4 regions of the Bradyrhizobium sp. B097 genome follow, and region 1 is predicted to be linked to each of the others. Evidence: riboswitches for the same ligand, from Rfam matches in the RefSeq annotation. Region 1 holds a riboswitch; each other region holds the start of a gene.
What was found. A riboswitch is a leader RNA that binds a small molecule or an ion and turns the genes downstream of it on or off. The one in region 1 is predicted to bind cobalamin.

Region 1 (4,976 bases):
ATGCAGGCGTTCGACGGGGTCACGACATCGCTCGACCTCGAGGCCGGCGTGTTGCCGGTGGCATCCTGGTACAAGCGTCAGGCCGAGAAGGGGCGGGTGCTGAACTACGGCGCGGCGGCCAACTGGGCCTTCGCGCGGATCGGTGCGATGACCGGCTCGAATGCGGAAAGCTCGCTGGAATCATTCGGCGCCGCGATGCGCGATCGCCGCTGGATCGAGAACGTGGCGACCGAGGGCGAGGTCGGCGGCATTCTCGCGCGCCTTGCCAACGGACTGAATGAGGGCGGCATCGGCATCGGCATTCTCAACGCCTATGCGCCGGGCGCCGGCGTGCAGGAACTGACTGCGGTGTGCCAGCTCGCCGCCGATCATGCGGTGCCGACCTTCACCCACGTCGCCTACATGTCCCGCATCGATCCAGAGAGCGCGGCCGAGGCCTATATCCGCCTGATCGGCTATGCCGGCGCCACCGGCGCGCACATGCACATCTGCCATTTCAACTCGTCGAGCAAGACGGACATCGAACGCTGCGTTGCGCTGATTGCGAAAGCGCAGGCGCAGGGCCTGCCGATCACGGTCGAGGCCTATCCCTACGGCACCGGCTCGACCGTGCTGGCGGCGACCTTCTTCAGCGATCCCAAATTCGAGGAGCGCAACGGCCTCGGCTACGATTCGGTGCAGCGCGTGACCGACGGTCATCGCTTCGGCAGCCGCGAGGAGCTGCTGGCGGCGCAGGCCGCAGAGCCCTCGACGCTGGTGCTGTGGCATGTGCTCGATATCGAGAACAACGCGCATCATCGCGATCTGCTCGACATGGCGGTGCTGTATCCGGGCGGTGCGATCGCGTCCGACGCGATGCCGTGGACGCTGTCGGACGGCCGCCCCTACACCGGCGACGCCTGGCCGCTGCCTGATGATGCCACCTCGCATCCGCGTTCGGCCGGCTGCTTCACTCGCTTCATCCGCGAATGGGTGCGCGAGCGCAGGAAGGTGTCGCTGCTCGAGGGCATCCGCAAATGCGCGCTGATCCCGGCGGAAATCCTGTCCGCGAGCACGCCGGCGATGCGCGCCAAGGGCAGGTTGCAGGTCGACGCCGACGCCGATGTCGTGGTGTTCGACTTCGAGACGCTCAGCGATCGCGCGACCTTCTCCGCGATGAACCGCCCGGCGGAAGGCGTGCGGCATCTCGTGGTCAGCGGCCAGCCGCTGATCAATGATGGCGTGCTCGACGTCGCGGCACGGCCGGGCCGGCCGGTGCGCCGGCCGGTCACTGGGGGCTGAGGTGGCGGTCCCGATCCTGCTGGTCGCGGGTTTTCTCGGGGCGGGCAAGACCACGGTCGTGAACCATCTGCTGGCGCATGCGCAAGGCCGGCGCATCGCCGCCGTGGTCAATGATTTCGGCGCGATCAATATCGACGCGGAGCTGATCGCCGGCGCCAGCGATGGCGTGGTCAGCCTGAGCAATGGCTGCATCTGTTGCACGCTGGAGGGCGATCTGCTGCGCACGCTCGCTGGCCTGCTGCGGCGTGATCCGCGTCCCGAATTCATCGTGATCGAGACCAGCGGGATCGCCGATCCCGCCGACATCGTGCGCAACCTGATGGATCCGGTGATCTGGAAGGAGGCGCCGCTGGAGACCGTTCTGTGCGTGGTCGACGCGACGCAGCCTGCGGCGATGCTGAACGATGCGCTGCTGCGCTCGCAGCTGCGGGCGGCAGATGTGGTGGCGCTGAGCAAGGTCGATCTGGCCGATGCAGCCGCGTGCGCCGCGATCCGCGATGCGGTGCGGGCAGTGCGTCCGGCGGCCGTGGTGGTCGATGCGCTGCATGGCGAGGTGCCGGCCGCGCTGCTGTTTCCCGCGGACCTCGATCAGTTGCCGGCGCCGCGCGAGACCGCGCCGCGACGACCGGTATCCGATCGGTTCGAGACCCTGAGCTGGACGTCGGAGCGGAAGGTAGCGCTGCCGCGCTTGCAGCAGGCGATCGGCAGACTGGCGCCGAAGCTGGCGCGGGCGAAGGGATTGTTCGAGACGGTGGAGCAGCCCGGCCGGCTGACGGTGTTTCAACTCGCCGGCGGCCGCGCGACATTGGCCGCCGGCGGCGTGCCGACACCCGGCGTGCCACGCACGCGAATCGTGTTCATCGCCGAGATGGGCGCGCTGTCGCGAGCCGAGATCGATGAGGTGATGCAGGGATGCGTCGAGTGATCCGTCATCCAGAGAGAATGTGAATGCATTTAGCGTCGTCCTGGCGAAAGCCAGGACCCATTACCCCAACCGCTTGTTGTTGTGCGACGCTGAGGCCGCTATCGCACTCCCAATCGAATTCGGTGGTTATGGGTCCTGGCTTTCGCCAGGACGACTGCGTGGGGAGGCCGCTCGCTACAATTCTCACACCGTCACCCTGAGGAGCGCGAAGCGCGTCTCGAAGGGTCGACGGCCCGGCTGGTGGCCGATGCATCCTTCGAGGCTCGCTCCGCTCGCACCTCCAGCGACAAAGGCGAAGCCTTTGCGCAGGGATGACGGGGATAAGAAGTACCCGCGTCGGCCCTCGCTGTCCCCGTGTCATCGCCGCAGCATCATCCCGCAAAGCATGTGTGCGACAATCGCATCGAATTGACAGTCCATCCCGCACCACCTATCGTTTTTGCCGACGGTTCCCTTCGGGGATCAAAAGGGAATGCGGTGCGAGGGTAACCCCAATGCCGCAGCTGTCCCCGCAACTGTAAACGGCGAGCCTTTCGTCAATTTGCCACTGGGCCATCGGTCCGGGAAGGCGTCGACAGGCGATGACCCGTGAGCCAGGAGACCTGCCGTCAGTCGTGGTCACACGCGAGCACATCGGGCGGGGGCGTCCTGGTGGGATGGGAGCACTGCCTCTGGGGCAATGCGCCAGTCCGCGTTCGCGGTGACGTGCCACGTTACCGCGAGTCCTTTCATGTCTCCGTCCTCTCCCGCCGCGCGCCGTTGGCGCCTCGGTCTCGTTTGCTCCCTGTCATCGCTGCTGTTGCCGGCTGAAGGTTCGGCACAAACATCCCCACCCACAACGCTCGATCCGATCGAGGTCGCGCCCTCGACATCAGCAAAGCCCAAGCCTGCGGCGCGAAGCCGCAACTCGGCGACGTCGTCGCGGCCGCGCGCCAGACCTGCGACGGCCGCGGCAACCGCTGGCGCGCCGCGCGCCGCGGCGTCGGGCGCATCGGGAACGGCATCGCCGACGCTCAATGCCACCACACAGGGAGGCACCGGCAGTCGCCTCAATCTGACGCCGCTGCAGACGCCGGCCAGCGTCGAGATCATCACGGCGCAGACCATCGCCGAACGCGGCCAGCATAATGTGCTTGATGCCGTCACCCAGAACGCGGCCGGATTCACCGCAACGCCGGCGCCTGGCAATGGCGGACTGTCGTTCAGCACCCGCGGCTTTGCCGGCAGCAACTCGGTGATGACGCTGTATGACGGCACGCGCTTCTATATCGGCTCCGGCACCCTGACGTTCCCCTACGACACCTGGTCGACCCAGCGCGTTGAAGTGCTGCGCGGCCCGGCCTCGGTGCTGTATGGCGAAGGCGCGATCGGCGGCGTCATCAACGTCGTTCCGAAAAAGCCGCAGGGCACGCCCTACAACGAGGCCGAGGTCTCGCTCGACAGCAACATGGCGCGACGGCTCTCGGTCGACAGCACCGGTCCGATCAATCCCAATGTGTCCTACCGCATCAACGCCACCGGCAACATGTCGGACGGCTGGGTCGATCGCGACAGGACCTCGAATGCGGTGGTCTCCGCCGCCGTGCGGGTGCAGGCATCGGACAATCTCGCCTTCACGCTGTCCGAGGATTACGGCGACCGCAGCCCGTCGCGCTATTTCGGCACGCCGCTGATCAACGGCTCGATCCAGGACGCGCTGCGCTTCAAGAACTACAACGCATTGGACAGCGCGATCCGCTATCAGGACAGCTGGACCCAGTTCAAGACCGAGTGGGACGTCGCCGACGGCATCAAGATCAACAACACGCTGTATTACCTGACCAGCGAGCGGCACTGGCGCGATATCGAAAACTACACCTGGAACCCGAAGACCCAGCTGATCGACCGCTCCAGCTACATCGAGATCTTCCACGACCAGAAGCAGCTCGGCAACCGGATGGATACGACCTTCAGCGGTCACGTCTTCGGCCTCGCGAACCAGTTTGTCGCCGGGTTCGACGTCAACCGAATCGACTTCACCCACACCAACAATTCGCCCTATGGCGGCGCGTCGTCGGTCAACCCTTACGTGTTCGATCCCGGATCGTTCTTCGCGACGACCACGGCGACGACGCCGGGCTTCAACGCGATCGTCAATCAGTACGCGCTGTTCGCCGAAGATCGGCTGTCGCTGACCGATCAATTGTCGCTCGTCACCGGCGTCAGGTACGATCGTCCCGAGGTCGATCGCACCGACTACAAGACGCCGGCGAACAGTTTTGAAACCACGCTGTCGGGCACCAGCTGGCGAACCGGGTTGGTGTACGAACCGATCAAGAACCTCGCGTTCTATGGTCAGTACGCGGTCGGCGTCGATCCGGTCAGCAACCTGATCTCGCTGTCGACCTCGCAGAAAACCTTCCAGCTCGCGACCGGCAAGCAGACCGAGATCGGGGTCAAGCAGTCGTTCTGGGGCGGCCGCGGTGAGTGGACGCTGGCCGCTTACGAGATCGTCAAGACCGGCCTGACCATTCCCGATCCCAGCAATCCGACCGCCGGCCTGGCACTGCAGATCGGCCAGCAATCATCCCGCGGGGTCGAAGGAACGATCGGGCTCGCGCTGAACGACGGCTGGCGCGTCGACGCCAATCTTGCGCTGCTGCGTGCGAGATACGACAACAACAGCCAGGTGGTTAGCGGGAAGGTCGTCAGCTACAACGGCAATGTTCCGGTCAACGTTCCGCAGCAGGTCTCGAACGTCTGGCTGACCTGGGACTTCGCGCCCAACTGG
Region 2 (4,976 bases), 3.4 Mb from region 1:
CGAGGCGCTCAGCGTCAAGGAGCTGCAGCGCGATCTTGCTCCGTGCGACCATTTGCTGAGGCCTTTCGCGCTTTCTTCAATGCTTCCCGTTCATCTGGTTCTATGCGATCGAACCAAGCGCCAGGAGGAAAGGCCGCGATACGCTTGGCAAAGAAGGATTGCGGTGCCCAATCTTGTCCCTCGCTCTTCTCGAAGGTGATGACCCCATTATGGGTAAAATAATGGGGCCCTGGGGTATTACAGTTCACCAAAAGCAAAACGCGCCACAGATCACTTTTCTCGGTCGGCTTGTCATTCCGCTTTGGCACGTAATCCACTTCGACGGGTTCAATGATATTGCAGCGCCCGTGCCGCAGAAGATTGCCGAGCTTGCCTTGCGCGGTCGTCACGAAGTTGAAGTTGGCCGGATCATGCAGAAATGGAAGATTTGCGTCCTCTTCGCCATCTGTGATTTCACTGGCGATCAACGAGAGCGCCAAGGCGCGCCAGCCCAATTCAATCGGCTTTGCATACGTCGACGCAAGTTTAATCGCCCCATCGGCGGCGATCTTCCAAGCAATAACGTACTGTTCGTCTGATTTATGGTTCCGGTGCCTGGTCCATGAAAGATAAACGTAATCAGTTCGGTCAATTCCTTCAGCGACTCCCCACGTTTGAGGGACGAACTGCGCCACTTTCGAGACCTTGGAGATAATGTGTTCTATAGTGTCACCGTCCTGTGCTCGCCACATTGACTTGACTCGTTCAACAGGGCCGTTGTCGTTGGCGATAACATTGTTGCTCGTCGCAGCCAGCCCGGCCAGGAAGATCAGTGATCGACCGAGACAGAACCAAAGCACACGTCTTCCAGCCATTTTCTTCATAACCGCCGGCCATCTGGTTTTCATCCACACGTCAATTCCAAAGCGGACCAACCTTCAACGTGCTATGCGCGATCGCAAGAAGTTAGCGGCGACGTGACGCGGACGCCCGCCGGTGTCCCGCGCGAACAGGCGCTGTCCCCTCCATGCCACGCGCCGCTAACTTCGATGGCCAGCCAAAGCCTCAATTTGCGATGCTGGACCTGCCCAGGAGGAGAAGCCTGGGCAGGCCGAGGGCCTGCATTCTTCGTGCCAGGTAATAGGTGGCAGTTCGCACGATATTTGTGTCGTCTTTGTTGGCCTTCCGACTTGCGCGCGTATTGATGTTTCCATTCAGCCTATCCGCCGCGACTTCCCCGATTTATCTCTGTCACGCACTGGATCTTCGACCGCGCAGGCGAACGCTTTCCCGCCAGGTTCCTGGCGGCAGCTGGGAGACGGTTTGCGGCCATTGAACCGTTTGGATCGGTGTCGTCGCCGCAACGTCGGCGTTCGATCGCTGCCATGCCTTTGAGCACCTGCAGCCAAGGCGCCCACTGCGGCGGCTTGGCGCTCCTTCGCGACCATGCGACGCTTCTGGAGTTTCGAGGAGGGGCCAGTTGTGCTTGGTGCTCTACTGTCCAAAACGACGCGAGGTCGCTCAACGACGCGAAGTCGATTTCCAGTGCCGAGCATTTGGAATAGACGCCGAGGAAGCGCACCCCTCGAGCAGGCGAATGAGACGGTGGCGTTCGCGCGGCGCAGGCGCGATGGCACGTTATCGGCCCGTCGTTCATCGACGGGTCGTCGCTATTCATGATTGGAGGAGTGCGCTTCCACGCCGTGTCGATATTCGTAAGGCGGGTAGGGGCGTCGAGCCGTGTTAGCTTCGGCTTGAGTTGCTCAATAGTTTCGAGAGTATCTGTCTAACGGGTTGACTCATAAACGGCCTTACCATCCACCCGAACAGGCCAACCGCAAAGACGCCAACAGAAAAGACGCCGAGGGCACTCCAAACAGCCATTTTCATTGCGGGCCTCTCTGCTCTCGTTGAGGCGGTTCGATATGCTTGCTTAGGCAGTATCGCCGAAAAAGACCTGCGTGACGCCTACCAGAATTGGCTGGCATCGTAAGACAATACGCTCGCTGAGTATGCTGTTGGAGTTCCGCATATGTCTTGCACTTGCCAACACCGATCCTTGATCGTTGGTGGAGAAGGCGGACGCAGGGTAGCGCTCTTGATCAACCGTAGCTAACTCACATGAAGACCGTCTGCTCGACGCAATGGCCCTCATCGCGCAGGCCGCCTTTGTCTCTTGCACAGATATGACGCGCGGCTTCACGGCAACGCACCATCCGTGACATGGTCATTGTGACTTCCATGATTGCAGAGCGGCTTCTACATCGAGATCAATAATGGAGGTGGACCATCATTCGCATAAGAGAGGCCATGGCATTAATTTAAGAGGTTGACGGACGAGTTCTCTTGCCGATAATCCCAGTCGTCGAGGTTCTCCGGGTCCCACTTGATCCGGAGCTAAGAGGGAAGCCGGTGCCAATGCCGGCGCTGCCCCCGCAACTGTGAGCGGAGAGCCGCTGTCCAACAGAGTCACTGAAGCCTGCGCGGCTTCGGGAAGGCCGGACAGCGGCGATGACCCGCGAGCCAGGAGACCTGCCCCGGCAATATGTTCGTCCACGGGCGGGGTGTCCCGGTGGTGCGCCAAGCAGCCGTCGCTCGCGCGACTTCGCTGCCTGCGTCCGCCATGGCCTTTGTCCCCAATATGGGGTTAACGCTATGTCTCTTTTCTCGCTTCCGGTTGCCACGCTCGGAACGCCACGCATCGGTCCAAGGCGCGAGCTCAAACTCGCGCTCGAAAGCTACTGGGCCGGAAGAATCAGCGAACAGCAGTTGCTCGAGGACGCAGCCGGCCTGCGTGCTGCGAACTGGGCTCGCCAGACATCCCTCGGTGTCACTGTCATTCCGTCGAACGATTTCTCGCTGTACGACCAGGTGCTCGACACCAGTGTCATGGTTGGAGCCATCCCGGAAATCTACGCGCCGAAAACCGAATCCGTTTCGCTCATGACGTACTTCGCCATGGCACGCGGTTCACAACGCGACGGGCAGGATGCGAGTTGCGGTCACGGACCGCGCGCCTATGGCGCGCCCGCGCAGGAGATGACCAAGTGGTTCGACACCAACTACCACTACATGGTCCCGGAATTTAACCGTGGACAGACTTTCAGGCTGTCCTGTCGCAAGCCTATCGAGGAGTATGAGGAAGCCAAGGCACTTGGCTTTCAGACCCGCCCAGTCCTGATCGGGCCGGTCACATTCTTAAAGCTCGGCAAGAGCGCGGATCCTGCCTTCCAGCCACTGTCACTGCTGGATGACCTGATACCGGTCTATATCGAGGTTCTGCAGGAATTGGCTAAACGCGGGGCAAACTGGGTTCAGTTCGACGAACCCTGCCTCGTCCTCGATCTGGATGAGAGCTCGCGACAATCCTTGCTCCATGCCTATGACCGGCTCGCAAAGGAGGGGCCGGCCATCAAGATCATGGTAGCCAGCTATTTCGGCAACCTCTGCGACAATCTGGACACCGCCTTGCGCCTGCCTGTTGCCGGGCTGCACGTCGATCTGGTTCGCGCGCCACAGTTGTTGGACGAGATCATTGCTGGCGGCCGGAGAGATCTCGTCATGTCGCTTGGCGTCATAGACGGCCGCAATGTGTGGCGGTCGAACTTGTCGGCGCTCCGCCAGCGGCTGGATCCTGCAATTGCGAAGCTTGGCAAGGATCGCGTCCAGATCGCTCCATCCTGCTCGCTGCTTCATGTGCCGGTCGATGTTGAACTCGAGACGGAGCTCGCTTCCGACGTTAAGAGCTGGCTTGCTTTCTCGGTTCAGAAGATGCGCGAGCTCGCGACCTTGGCGCGAGCACTCGCAGGCGACCAGAATGTTGCGAAAGCTCTTGCGGAATCCGAGCGTGCCGCGTCCATCCGCCGGACTTCGCCGAAGATCCGCGATGCCAATGTCGCTGTCCGGCTCAGAGCGATCAACCAGACCATGCGCAGGCGCGCCAGCCCATTTGCCAGTCGTGCCGAGATCCAGCGCAAGCGCTTTGGACTACCGGCTTTTCCTACCACGACGATCGGATCGTTTCCCCAGACCACTGCCGTCCGCAATGCCCGAGCGGCGCATGCGCGAGGCTTGATGAGCGACGAGCAATACGACAAGTTTCTCAAGGAAGAGACGGCGCGCGCCGTACGCTGGCAGGAGGACATCGGTCTGGACGTGCTCGTGCATGGCGAGTTCGAGCGCAATGACATGGTGCAGTACTTCGGCGAGCAACTCGCCGGCTTCGCATTTACCAAGAACGGTTGGGTGCAATCGTACGGCTCGCGCTGTGTCCGGCCGCCGATCCTGTTTGGCGATGTCTCACGGCCGCAGCCGATTACCGTAGACTGGTGGCGCTACGCGCAATCGCTAACCAAGAAACCGATGAAGGCGATGTTGACCGGACCGGTAACGATCTTGAACTGGTCGTTTGTTCGCGATGATATTCCCCGAAGCGAGGTCTGTCGTCAAATTGCGCTCGCGATCCGAGACGAAGTCGGCGATCTCGAGAATGCTGGTGCGACCATGATCCAGATCGACGAAGCTGCCCTGCGCGAAGGATTGCCATCGCGTCGATCGGAGTGGACGGCTTATCTCGAGTGGGCCGGCGATTGCTTTCGCATCTGCTCATCGGGCGTCGCCGATCAAACCCAGATCCATACCCATATGTGCTACTCGGAATTCAACGACATCATCGATGCGATCGCAGCAATGGACGCGGATGTCATCTCGATTGAGACGTCGCGCTCGAAAATGGAACTGCTTGACGCGTTCAGGAGCTACAAATATCCAAATCAAATCGGGCCGGGCGTGTACGACATCCATTCTCCACGCGTTCCCGAGACGGACGAGATGAAGGAGCTCATGGCGTTGGCTCGGAAGCGGCTGAAGGATTCGCAGCTCTGGATCAATCCTGATTGTGGCCTGAAGACGCGCAAATGGGAGGAGGTTCGCCCGGCGCTGGTCAACATGGTCGCTGCCGCCCGTGAACTGCGCGCTGCATCCGATCCAGCAGGCCG
Region 3 (4,976 bases), 370 kb from region 1:
GGCCCAGTCGGTGTTCTGCCGCGGCAGGCTGGTCGGCTTTCACGCCTACCGGCAGATCGCGGCCGGCGTCGGCGGCGGCGAGGCAATCAAGGAGAGCGAGAGCCGGCCGGCGGTCCGTGCTGCGCTCGAGACCATCGGCGCGCATCTCGGTTGGCACGGCGCGCTCTCGGTCGACGTCATCATGCCGCTCGACAGCGCAACGCCGCTGTTGATCGACTGCAACCCGCGGCTGGTCGAGCCCGTCAATGCGTACCGGTCCGGCACCGATCTGGTCGATCTGCTGCTGCGCGTCTCGCTCGGCGAGACGCCGGCGCCGCTGGCCGATGGTCGTGCCGGCGTGCGCACACATCTGGCGATGCAGGCGTTGCTCGGTAGCGCATCGCGCGACGGCACCCGGCGTGACCTGATCAGGGAATGCGGCCGCATCGCCGCGGGCGAAGGTCTCTATCGGAGAAGCAGCGAGGAGTTGACGCCGGTGCGGCTCGATTGGCTCAGCGCCGTGCCGCTGGCGATGACGACAGCACTGCTGCTGGCATCGCCGCCGATCGCCTCATCGCTGGCGCGCGGCGGCTTCGGTGCGCATCTGCTCGATCGCGCAAGTATCAAGAAGATCGAGGGTGAGGATTTCTGCTAGCCCCATCCCCACGTCGTCCCGGGCAAGCGAAGCGCGACCCGGGACCCATAACCACCGAAGGTGATTGTTGTGCATCGCTGGGGCTACAGCTTGTCTCAACAACCCAACCCTGTGGTTATGGGTCCCGGCTTTCGCCGGGACGACGTGGGGATGGATATCGCTGATCCCTCACAACGGCTCGTCATCATTGCCGTAGCGATCGACCTTCGGCGTGGCGATGTCGCCGTCCTCGTAATAATCGTCGTCCTGTGGCGCCGCGGGCGGCGGAGGCTTTTTCGACTTGTCGTCGGTCTTGTCGTCGATCTTGCCGCCGCCCTTGCTCTTCTTTCCGGCCTTGGCCATGCGTTTCCCCTGCGCGGGTCAAATCAGCTGCCGGAATTCTACCCCAGTTCGCCGGGGTTTGTAACGTAAGGAGATGGGCGCGGCCGGGTCACACCCGCCGCGCCGGTTTTGCTGGAGCATGATCTTTTCGGAAAGCCGGTCCCCACTTTTCCGGATCATGCTCTAAAACGTCGCGCCCGCCCTGACCATGTAGGTGCGGCCGGGCAGCGGATAGGCCGAGAAGCGGCCGGCCGTGAACGAGCTCGCGATGGCGTAGTCGTAGTACAGCGCGTTGAACAGATTGTTCACGCTGAGCGACCAGAAGAAGCGGTCAACCTGCCCGCTGAGCTTGAGATCGGCAGTGGCGTTGGCGGGAATCCGGCTCTGGGTGTTGGCCTGGTCGTTGTCCATGATGCGCGAGCTCCAGGCCCGCACCGTGGCATCGAACACCAGATAGTTCTGCCAGATATTCCAGGTCACGCCGAGATTGCCGGTGTAGCGCGACACCAGCGGCACGTCGTTGCCGGCCCACATGCCTTCGCGGAACACGGCGCGGGTGATCGCCATGCCGCCGCGCAGGGTGACGGTGTCACTGACCTTCAGCGAGGCGCTGGTCTCGGAGCCGTAGCGGCGGGTGGGGTCGAGGTTGACGTTGTAGAATAGCACCGGGTTGAAATGGATCTCGTTCTCGAGATCCATCAGATAGACGCTGGTCTGCACCTGAAACAGGTTGGTCTTGACGCGCAAGCCGCCCTCGACGTCCTGCGACGTCTGGGTCTTGAGCTGGAAGTTCTGCGGGACCGGGGCGAAGGTCAGCGGGTCGAATGACGGACCCGATGCGACGCGTTCGTCGACATCGGGCGTGCGGAATGCGCGCGCGGCACGGCCGAACACCGAGAAGCTGTCGGTGAAGCGATGCTCGGCGCCGACATGCAGCGCGTATTGGGTCTCGTTGCTGTCGAGCGGCGCCGCCTGCGCGTCGAAGGCAAACGGCGCATTCGGATCGTAGCGATCGCGTGCCGAGACGCTGGTGTTCTGGACGCGCGCGCCGTACGAGAAATCGGTGGTCGGCAGCAGGCCGATCGTGTGCTGCCAGTACCCGGCCACGGTCTGCTGCTCGATGTTGTAGATGTGGGTGGGATCGACGCCCTGATAGGCGCCGCGCGCCTCACGGAACGTCGAATCGTAATAGTCGATACCGGTCAGGATCGTGGACGGCATTCCCAGCACGACGTTCTTGACGCTGAGGCGCGGCGTGATCGACCAGGTCTGCAGCGCGGCGTCATTGTAGGTCGAGGCGAAACTGATGGTCGGCACGGTGCCGAAGAAGCCGCTTTGCGTCTCGCGCTGGCGCCAGCCGCCGTCGACGATGAGGTCGACGCCGTTCATCAGCGTCTTGGTGAATCCGGTGGTGACACTGGCGGTCTGCTGGTTGGCGTAGTCGAAGGGCGTGGTGGCGCCGCGGCGATCGGTGAGCAACTCGTTGACGCCGATCGACGGATCGACCAGCCGTCCGCCGGGCAGGCCGAGCTTCTGGTCGCTGCCGGTGACGGTGAGGAAGGCGGTCAAATCTGGTGTCGTGTAATTGACGTTGCCGACGGCGTTGCGCTGGTCGAGCGCATTGTTGACGCGGTAGCCGTCGGACTTGATGCCGTTGCCGTAGAACGAGGTGGACCACGGGCCGGAGTTGAGTGCCGCGGACACCGCGGCCATGCGGGTGTTGAACGAGCCGAAGCCGCCTTCGGCCCGGATCGTGGCCGGCGGACCGCCGGCGCCGGTCTTGGTGATGATGTTGACCACGCCGCCCACTGCGTTGTCGCCATAGAGCACCGCACCGCTGTTGCCGCGCGTGATCTCGATGCGTTCGATCGAATCGAGCGGGATCGTGGTGAGATCGAAGCCGGCCTTGTCGACGTCGTTGAGGCGGCGGCCATTGAGCAGGAACAGGGTGTTGTCCGAGGCGAACGCGCCGAAGCCGCGCAGGTCGACCGCAGTCTTGGCGCCGTTCGGGCCACCATAGAGTGATTGCAGTTGGACTCCCGGCACCTGCGCGAGAATCTCGGGCAGCGACTGCACCGGCGAATGCGCGATGTCGTCGGCGGTGATCACGGTCGAGGAAGAGCCGACAATGCCGGCGAACTGGCGGCCGCCGCTACCGGTGCCGCCCGTTCCGGTGGCCGGTCCGGTCCCTGTCGTGCTTGATCCTGCTCCACTGCCCACATTGTTGCCTTGCGCGGTGCCCGGCGCCGGGCGGCGCGGCGCCAGCGCTTCGTCAGCGGCCGGCTTGGCGCGCGTAAAATTCTGGTCGCCCGGCTGGGTGATTTCGATGGCCGGCAGCTGATTCGGAGAGGGCACCTGCTGCGCCCGTGCGGTTGAGATGATGATGGTCGGCGCGATCATCGTCGACGCGAGCAGAAGCGCACGGCGGCGCCGGGAGGAAGAGTTGGAGAACATCTAAGTGAGACCTCGGTAACGTCAGTGGCACGTCACCGCGAACCAGTCTCACCATCGTGCTCGCAGGCTCAGCTGCTTGCAGCCTCAGGTGAAGCTCATGCCTGTACTCCCCGACCGGCATCTTCGCGTGTGACCACGGCTGACGGCAGGTCTCCTGGCTCGCGGGTCGTTACCCTTCGTCGCCTTCCCAGGACCGAGATTCCCAGTGGCATCTGACGAAGGATTCACCGCATACAGTTGCGGGGGCAGCCGCGGCATTGGGGAAGTTTCCCCGCACCGCATTCCCTTTTCATCTCATAAAAGAACCGTCATGTTCATCTAGGGTTCGGCCCGGCAGCAATGTCAACCCGGCGGACGTCGGGCAGTGGCCGCGCGGCTACGGTTTTTGGCGGGTGTCGCTTGCCTGCCACGGCGATCGCTGTAAGAGCATGGATCCAATGAGCGTGCAGGATTTTGCCTTGGCGGCCGAGGTCGCGGCGCGGCGCCGGTGGAGCGCCACCGCGGCGCTGCTCGCGCTCGTGGTCCTGCTGCTGGTGCTCTCGCTCGGCATCGGGCCGGTGCGGCTGTCGCCGCTCGCGGTGATTGAGGCGCTGTTCGGCGGCGGCAGCGATGTGGCGCAGGTGATCGTGCGCGAGATCCGGTTGCCGCGCACTATTCTGGCATTCGCGATCGGCGGTATTCTCGGGCTATCGGGCGCCGCGCTGCAGGGACTGCTGCGCAATCCGCTGGCCTCGCCGTCGCTGTTCGGCGCGCCGCAATCGGCGGCATTCGGTGCGGTGCTGGTGATCGCGCTGGGCCTCGCCGATGTGCGCTCCTACGCGCTGCCGGTGGTGGCGATCATCGCCGCGTTCGGCTCGGTGTTCGCGCTGCTTGCGATCGCCGGCCGCAATGCCGGGCTCTTGATCCTGATCCTCGCGGGACTCGCGATCTCGAGCTTTGCCGGGGCTGCGACCGCGCTGGTGATGAACCTCTCGAGCAATCCGTTCGTGGTGCTCGAGATCGCATTCTGGCTGCTCGGCTCGCTGGAGGACCGCAGCTTCCAGCACGTGGCGCTGGCGTTGCCCTTCATCATCGCGGGCGCCGCCGTCCTGCTCAGCCAGGCGAGCGCGTTCCGCGCGCTGACGCTTGGCGAGGAGGCGGCGCAGAGCCTTGGCGTCGATGTCGGACGGCTAAGGTTGCTCGTGATCGCGGGGGCTGCGCTCGGCGTCGGCGGTGCGGTCGCGGTGTCAGGCACGATCGGCTTCATCGGTCTCGTCGCTCCGCATCTGATGCGCCCCCTGATCGGTCACGATCCGGCGCGGCTGCTGGTGCCGAGCGCGCTCACCGGTTCGGCGCTGCTGCTCGCCGCCGATATCGCGGTGCGCATCATCCCCTCGACCTCGGATATCAAGGTCGGCGTGCTGACCTCAATCATCGGCGTGCCGTTCTTCCTCTATCTGATCATGCGCGAACGCCGCGCGCTCGGCGGAGGCGTGGCATGACGCTGCTCTCCGCCACCGCGCTCAACGCTTCGCTCGGCAGCCGCAAGGTGCTGCGCGACGTTTCGCTGTCGCTGGAAGCGGGCCAT
Region 4 (4,976 bases), 4.4 Mb from region 1:
GTCCGCAGTCGAATATTCATCGAGCAAACGCTCGAGCCTGCGCAAGCCCTCCGGCACCGCCGCCTGCGCCAGCGGCGGCGGCAGATGGCCGATCGTCACGGCACCGATCCGGCGCTTGGCCTGCGCGGCCTCGCCGGGGTCGTTGACGATGAAGGGATAGACGACGGGCAGATCGCCGATTAGCGCTTCCGGCCAGCATGCGGATGACAGCGCAACCGACTTGCCGGGCAGCCACTCCAGCGTGCCATGCGCGCCCATATGGACGACGGCATCGATGCCGTGCTGCCTGAGCCACAGATAGAAAGCGACATAGGCATGGCGCGGCGTTCGCGAGAGGTCGTGATAGTCCGTATCGCGCTGACCGACGTCACCGCGCTCCGGCTGAACCGCGATGATCGACTTGCCGCTCCGGATCGCCGCGAAATGAAACGCACCGTCACGGCAATCGGGATCAGCCTGCGGCGCGCCCCATGCGCGCGCAAGATCGTCCTGGAGCTGCTGCGGGAGGTTCGAGATCGTCGCGCGATATTCGGCCACGTCCCATGTCAGCTTCCGGTGCAGCAGCACGCCGCCCAGCGACTCCACCGGCTCCAGATCAAAGCCCGCAGCCACGAGGTCGGCGAGCAACACCTCCACCGAGGCAAGTGCATCGAGACCAACGGCATGCGCGATCTGATGCGGGCGGCCTGGATAGTTCGAGAGCACGACGGCGAGCTGCTTGTCCCGGGCGGGTTTGCCGGCAAGCCGATGCCAGGCTGCCACACGCGCGGCGACCGCGGCGACGCGCTCGGCATCCGGCCGATGCGCAAGATGCGCGAACTGCAGATCCGGATCGCGCTCGCCGGGCGATTTGAAGCTGACGACACCCGTGAACAGGCGGCCGTCGACCTCCGGCAGCACCACATGCATCGCGAGATCGCCGGGCGACAGGCCGCGCAGCGACAAGGCCCAATCCTCGCGCCGCGCCGTCGACAGAGCGACCTGGAACACCGGACATGATGCGGCATCGAACGGCGTCGTGCCGTCGTCACCGGCCGCGGAGAATGCGGTTGCATTGACGATGGCGGCCGGCGGGCATTGCGCGAACTGAGCGCGTAGCCAGTCGGCCACGCCCGCCGCCTTCAACGAGGTGACGAAGACACCGTGGGCGTCGAATCCCTTTTCGCGCAAAGCCTCGATCAGCGCATCGACCGGAGCCGCGTCGCCCGCCGCCAGATAGGAGCGATAAAAGGTCACCAGCACAAGCGGCCGGCCATCCGATGCCGGCAGCGCCGCGACGGCACCGCGCCGGGAATCGTAGACGCCGATCTCGGGAAGATCGATCTCACCGACAACCGGCCCGGCATAAAGGCCGGACGCCAGCGCCAGTTGCGCGATCACGGCCTGTGCGGCAACGGGGCCGCCCTTGTCGCACAGCACCTTCAGGCGGCGCAGCGTCGAGACCGGCAAGGTCGAGAATTCATCCAGCCGCAAATCGTCGCGGCCATCCGCCGGCAGCACCACCAGGGCGATGCCGCGCTCCTTCGCCAGACGATGCACCGCGGCCAGCCCGTAAGACCAATAGGGTTCGCCGCCGATCAGCCGAACCAGGATGCCGCGCGCATGCGACAGTGTCCGCTCGATATAGGTATCGACCGAAAGCGGATGGCGCAGCGCCGCGAGATTGGCGAGCCGCAGCGACGGCAGCGCGGCGCGGCCCCGCCGCCAGCCGGCCGCGAAGGCAGCGAGATCGCTGTCGGAAAACGACAACACCACGAGATCGGCCGGATCCTGGCCGAGGTCCCTTGGTGTCGCGGTCTCCTCAAGGCCGCGGCTCTCGCGGAAGATGACGTGCATCAGACACCTAGTCGCGCCCTGATCGCGGCTTCGTCGATGTCGCCGTGTTCGCCGATCACGACGAGCTTTGACTGCCGCGCCCGCGCGCCCCAGGGCATGTCGAACTGATGCCGCACCCGCTCGCCGACCGATTGCACCAGCAACCGCATCGGCTTGCCTTCGACCGCGATGTAGCCCTTGGCGCGCAGCACGTTCTGCTCGCGTGCCAGCCCCTTGATCGACGCGATCAGCGCATCGACATCCGCGATCTCCGGAAGATCGATCACCACGGAATTGAAGTCGTTGTGCTCGTGTTCGTCCTCACCGTCATGATGGGACGGCCGCGACGCGAGGTCGTCCTCTGCCGCAGCTTCGAGGCCCAGGATCACGCGGGCATCGATCGCACCGTCGACGATGGGCAACATCGGCACCTCGCGCGGCATCTCGGCCGCAATTACCGCCTTAGCCGCTTTGATCCCCTCGGCTCCGGCGAGATCGGCCTTGGTCAGCAATACGATGTCGGCACAGGCGATCTGGTCCTCGAACACTTCGGACAGCGGCGTCTCGTGGTCGAGGTTGTCGTCTGCGGCGCGCTGCGCATCAACCGCGGCCGGGTCAGGCGCAAAGCGGCCGGCGGCAACGGCCTCGGCATCGGCCAGCGCGATCACGCCGTCGACCGTGATCCGCGAACGGATCTCCGGCCAGTCGAACGCTTTCAGCAGCGGCTTCGGCAAGGCAAGGCCGGATGTCTCGATCACGATGTGATCGGGCCGCACAGGGCGTGCGAGCAATTGCTCCATCGCCGGGATGAAGTCGTCGGCGACGGTGCAGCAGATGCAGCCGTTGGCGAGCTCGACGATGTTCTCGGTCGGGCAATTGGCGTCGGCACACGACTTCAGGATCTCGCCGTCGACGCCTTCGCTGCCGAACTCGTTCACCAGCACGGCGAGCTTCTTGCCGTTGGCATTGCGGATCAGATGCTGGATCAGCGTCGTCTTGCCGGACCCGAGAAAGCCGGTCACGACGGTGACCGGAACCTTGGCGAGCGTGGTCATTCTGCGGCCTCCGGCACGACGGCGAGGGGTGGAATGCGGGCAAGCGATTGCTTGCGAAAGATTTCGGGACGGCTGCGCCACGGCACGATGCCGTCAGGCGCCGCCGCATAGGCAGAGGCGCCGGCGATCACATCCTTGGCATGATCAGCGGACAGGCGGCCGTAGACATAGGACCACCGCCCCGGCGCGCTGAGCGCAACCGAGCAGCCCTGGCTGCAAGCCGACAGGCATTCGACCGGAACCAGATTGACGTCATCGGGCACGCCGACCTCAACAAGCGCGGCATGCAGGCGCGCACCGGGCGCGACCTCACCTTCGGCCAGCGTCTGGCCGGCGCGACAGGTGATACAGACATGAAGTGTAACGCTCATCGCCCTTCCTGGATTGACTGCGGGAAGCGATGAGGCACACGAACCTGACGTGAACAGGTTCGTTCCCCGTCGCGGAACACCCCGTCCGCCGGTCTCAAACACACTGCGTCGGCAGGTCTCCCGGCTTGCGGAGTAGGATTTCTCCCTTGATGCCCACCTTCCCGACTCCATCAGGAAATCAGTGGCTTGGGCATCTCTCCGGTCACGGTCGCGGGGGCGGCTGCGCTTCGGGCAAACCTTGCGGTCTGAGCCCTATCGCATTCCCTCTTCGCCTGTCGTAGGACAGGAACCAACGCGGGGTCACCATTCGTCCTGGCCTCGCACTTGTCAAGCCGAAGGAACGTGATGATTTCTGATGGAAACGACGCTGAAGATCGCGCCGTCGGCACCGACCCTTCGCTGGATGCGCGGCATGCCGCCAAAATGGCGAAAAAGAAGGTCGCCCGCGACAAGATCATGGCGACCAAAAGCGGTGAAAAGGGCCTGATCATCGTTCATACCGGCGCCGGCAAAGGAAAATCCTCCTCCGCCTTCGGCATGATCGTGCGCTGCGTGGCGCATGGCTTTCCCTGCGCCGTGGTGCAATTCATCAAAGGCGCCTGGGATACCGGCGAGCGCCGCCTGCTGACCGGGCATTTCGGCGATCTCTGTCAATTCCACGCGATGGGCGAAGGTTTTACCTGGGAGACGCAGGATCGCGCCCGCGACGTCGCGGCAGCGCAAGCCGGTTGGGAAAAGGCCAAGCAGCTGATCGCGGATCCGAGCTTGCGGATGGTCGTGCTCGACGAGATCAACATCGCGCTGCGCTACGATTATCTGGCGATCGCCGATGTCGTCGACTTCCTGACCAATTCGAAGCCGCCGATGACGCATGTCGTGCTCACCGGGCGCAATGCCAAGGACGAATTGATCGAGATCGCCGATCTCGTCACCGAGATGACGCTGGTGAAGCACCCCTTCCGCTCCGGCATCAAGGCGCAGCCGGGCGTCGAGTTCTGACGGTCAGCACCATGGCGCGCGCGTTGATGATCCAGGGGGCCGGCTCGGACGTGGGCAAGTCGCTCATCGTCGCCGGCCTCGCGCGTGCCGCGCGACGACGCGGCCTGCGCGTGCTGCCGTTCAAGCCCCAGAACATGTCGAACAATGCCGCCGTGACCGTCGACGGCGGCGAGATCGGCCGCGCGCAGGCCTTGCAGGCGCTCGCCGCCGGCGTCGAGCCGCACACCGACATGAACCCGGTGCTGCTGAAGCCGGAAACCGATGTTGGTGCCCAGATCATCGTGCACGGCAAGCGGATCGCGACCGCCCGCGCGCGCGAATATGCCGCCATGAAGCCGTCGCTGATGGGCGCGGTGATGGCGAGCTTTGGGCGCCTGAAGCAGCGCGGCGACCTGGTGCTGGTCGAAGGCGCCGGCAGCCCCGCCGAGGTCAATCTGCGCAAGTCCGACATCGCCAATATGGGCTTTGCGCGCAGGGCCGACGTGCCCGTGGTCTTGGTCGGCGACATCGACCGCGGCGGCGTGATCGCGCAGCTCGTCGGCATCCAGGCGGTGATCGACCCCGATGATGCCGCGATGATCCAGGGCTTTGTCATCAACAAATTCCGCGGCGATCCGACGTTGTTCGACGACGGCTACCGCCTGATCGAAGCCCGAACCGGGTGGCGCGGCTTCGGTGTGCTGCCCTGGTTCGCTCGCGCCGGTGAGCTACCTGCCGAAGACGCGCTCGGGCTTGG

Region 2: it holds a riboswitch for cobalamin, as region 1 does, so the genes downstream of both, metE (5-methyltetrahydropteroyltriglutamate--homocysteine S-methyltransferase) here and AAFG07_RS04495 (TonB-dependent receptor) in region 1, are expected to answer to the same signal.
Region 3: it holds a riboswitch for cobalamin, as region 1 does, so the genes downstream of both, AAFG07_RS02770 (TonB-dependent receptor) here and AAFG07_RS04495 (TonB-dependent receptor) in region 1, are expected to answer to the same signal.
Region 4: it holds a riboswitch for cobalamin, as region 1 does, so the genes downstream of both, AAFG07_RS27130 (DUF1636 domain-containing protein) here and AAFG07_RS04495 (TonB-dependent receptor) in region 1, are expected to answer to the same signal.

Annotation. Positions count from the first base shown of each region.
Region 1 covers NZ_CP152412.1:972,692-977,667, forward strand. The annotation lists gene AAFG07_RS04485 (amidohydrolase family protein) at 1-1,281, shown strand, start outside; gene AAFG07_RS04490 (GTP-binding protein) at 1,283-2,206, shown strand; cobalamin riboswitch at 2,636-2,831, shown strand; gene AAFG07_RS04495 (TonB-dependent receptor) at 2,937-4,976, shown strand, end outside.
Region 2 covers NZ_CP152412.1:6,825,483-6,830,458, reverse strand. The annotation lists gene AAFG07_RS31470 (nodulate formation efficiency C protein) at 15-887, opposite strand; cobalamin riboswitch at 2,331-2,534, shown strand; gene metE (5-methyltetrahydropteroyltriglutamate--homocysteine S-methyltransferase) at 2,635-4,976, shown strand, end outside.
Region 3 covers NZ_CP152412.1:599,757-604,732, forward strand. The annotation lists gene AAFG07_RS02760 (hypothetical protein) at 1-634, shown strand, start outside; gene AAFG07_RS02765 (hypothetical protein) at 803-976, opposite strand; gene AAFG07_RS02770 (TonB-dependent receptor) at 1,139-3,355, opposite strand; cobalamin riboswitch at 3,536-3,734, opposite strand; gene AAFG07_RS02775 (iron ABC transporter permease) at 3,847-4,890, shown strand; gene AAFG07_RS02780 (ABC transporter ATP-binding protein) at 4,887-4,976, shown strand, end outside.
Region 4 covers NZ_CP152412.1:5,792,636-5,797,611, forward strand. The annotation lists gene cobN (cobaltochelatase subunit CobN) at 1-1,836, opposite strand, end outside; gene cobW (cobalamin biosynthesis protein CobW) at 1,836-2,870, opposite strand; gene AAFG07_RS27130 (DUF1636 domain-containing protein) at 2,867-3,241, opposite strand; cobalamin riboswitch at 3,334-3,550, opposite strand; gene cobO (cob(I)yrinic acid a,c-diamide adenosyltransferase) at 3,587-4,240, shown strand; gene AAFG07_RS27140 (cobyric acid synthase) at 4,252-4,976, shown strand, end outside.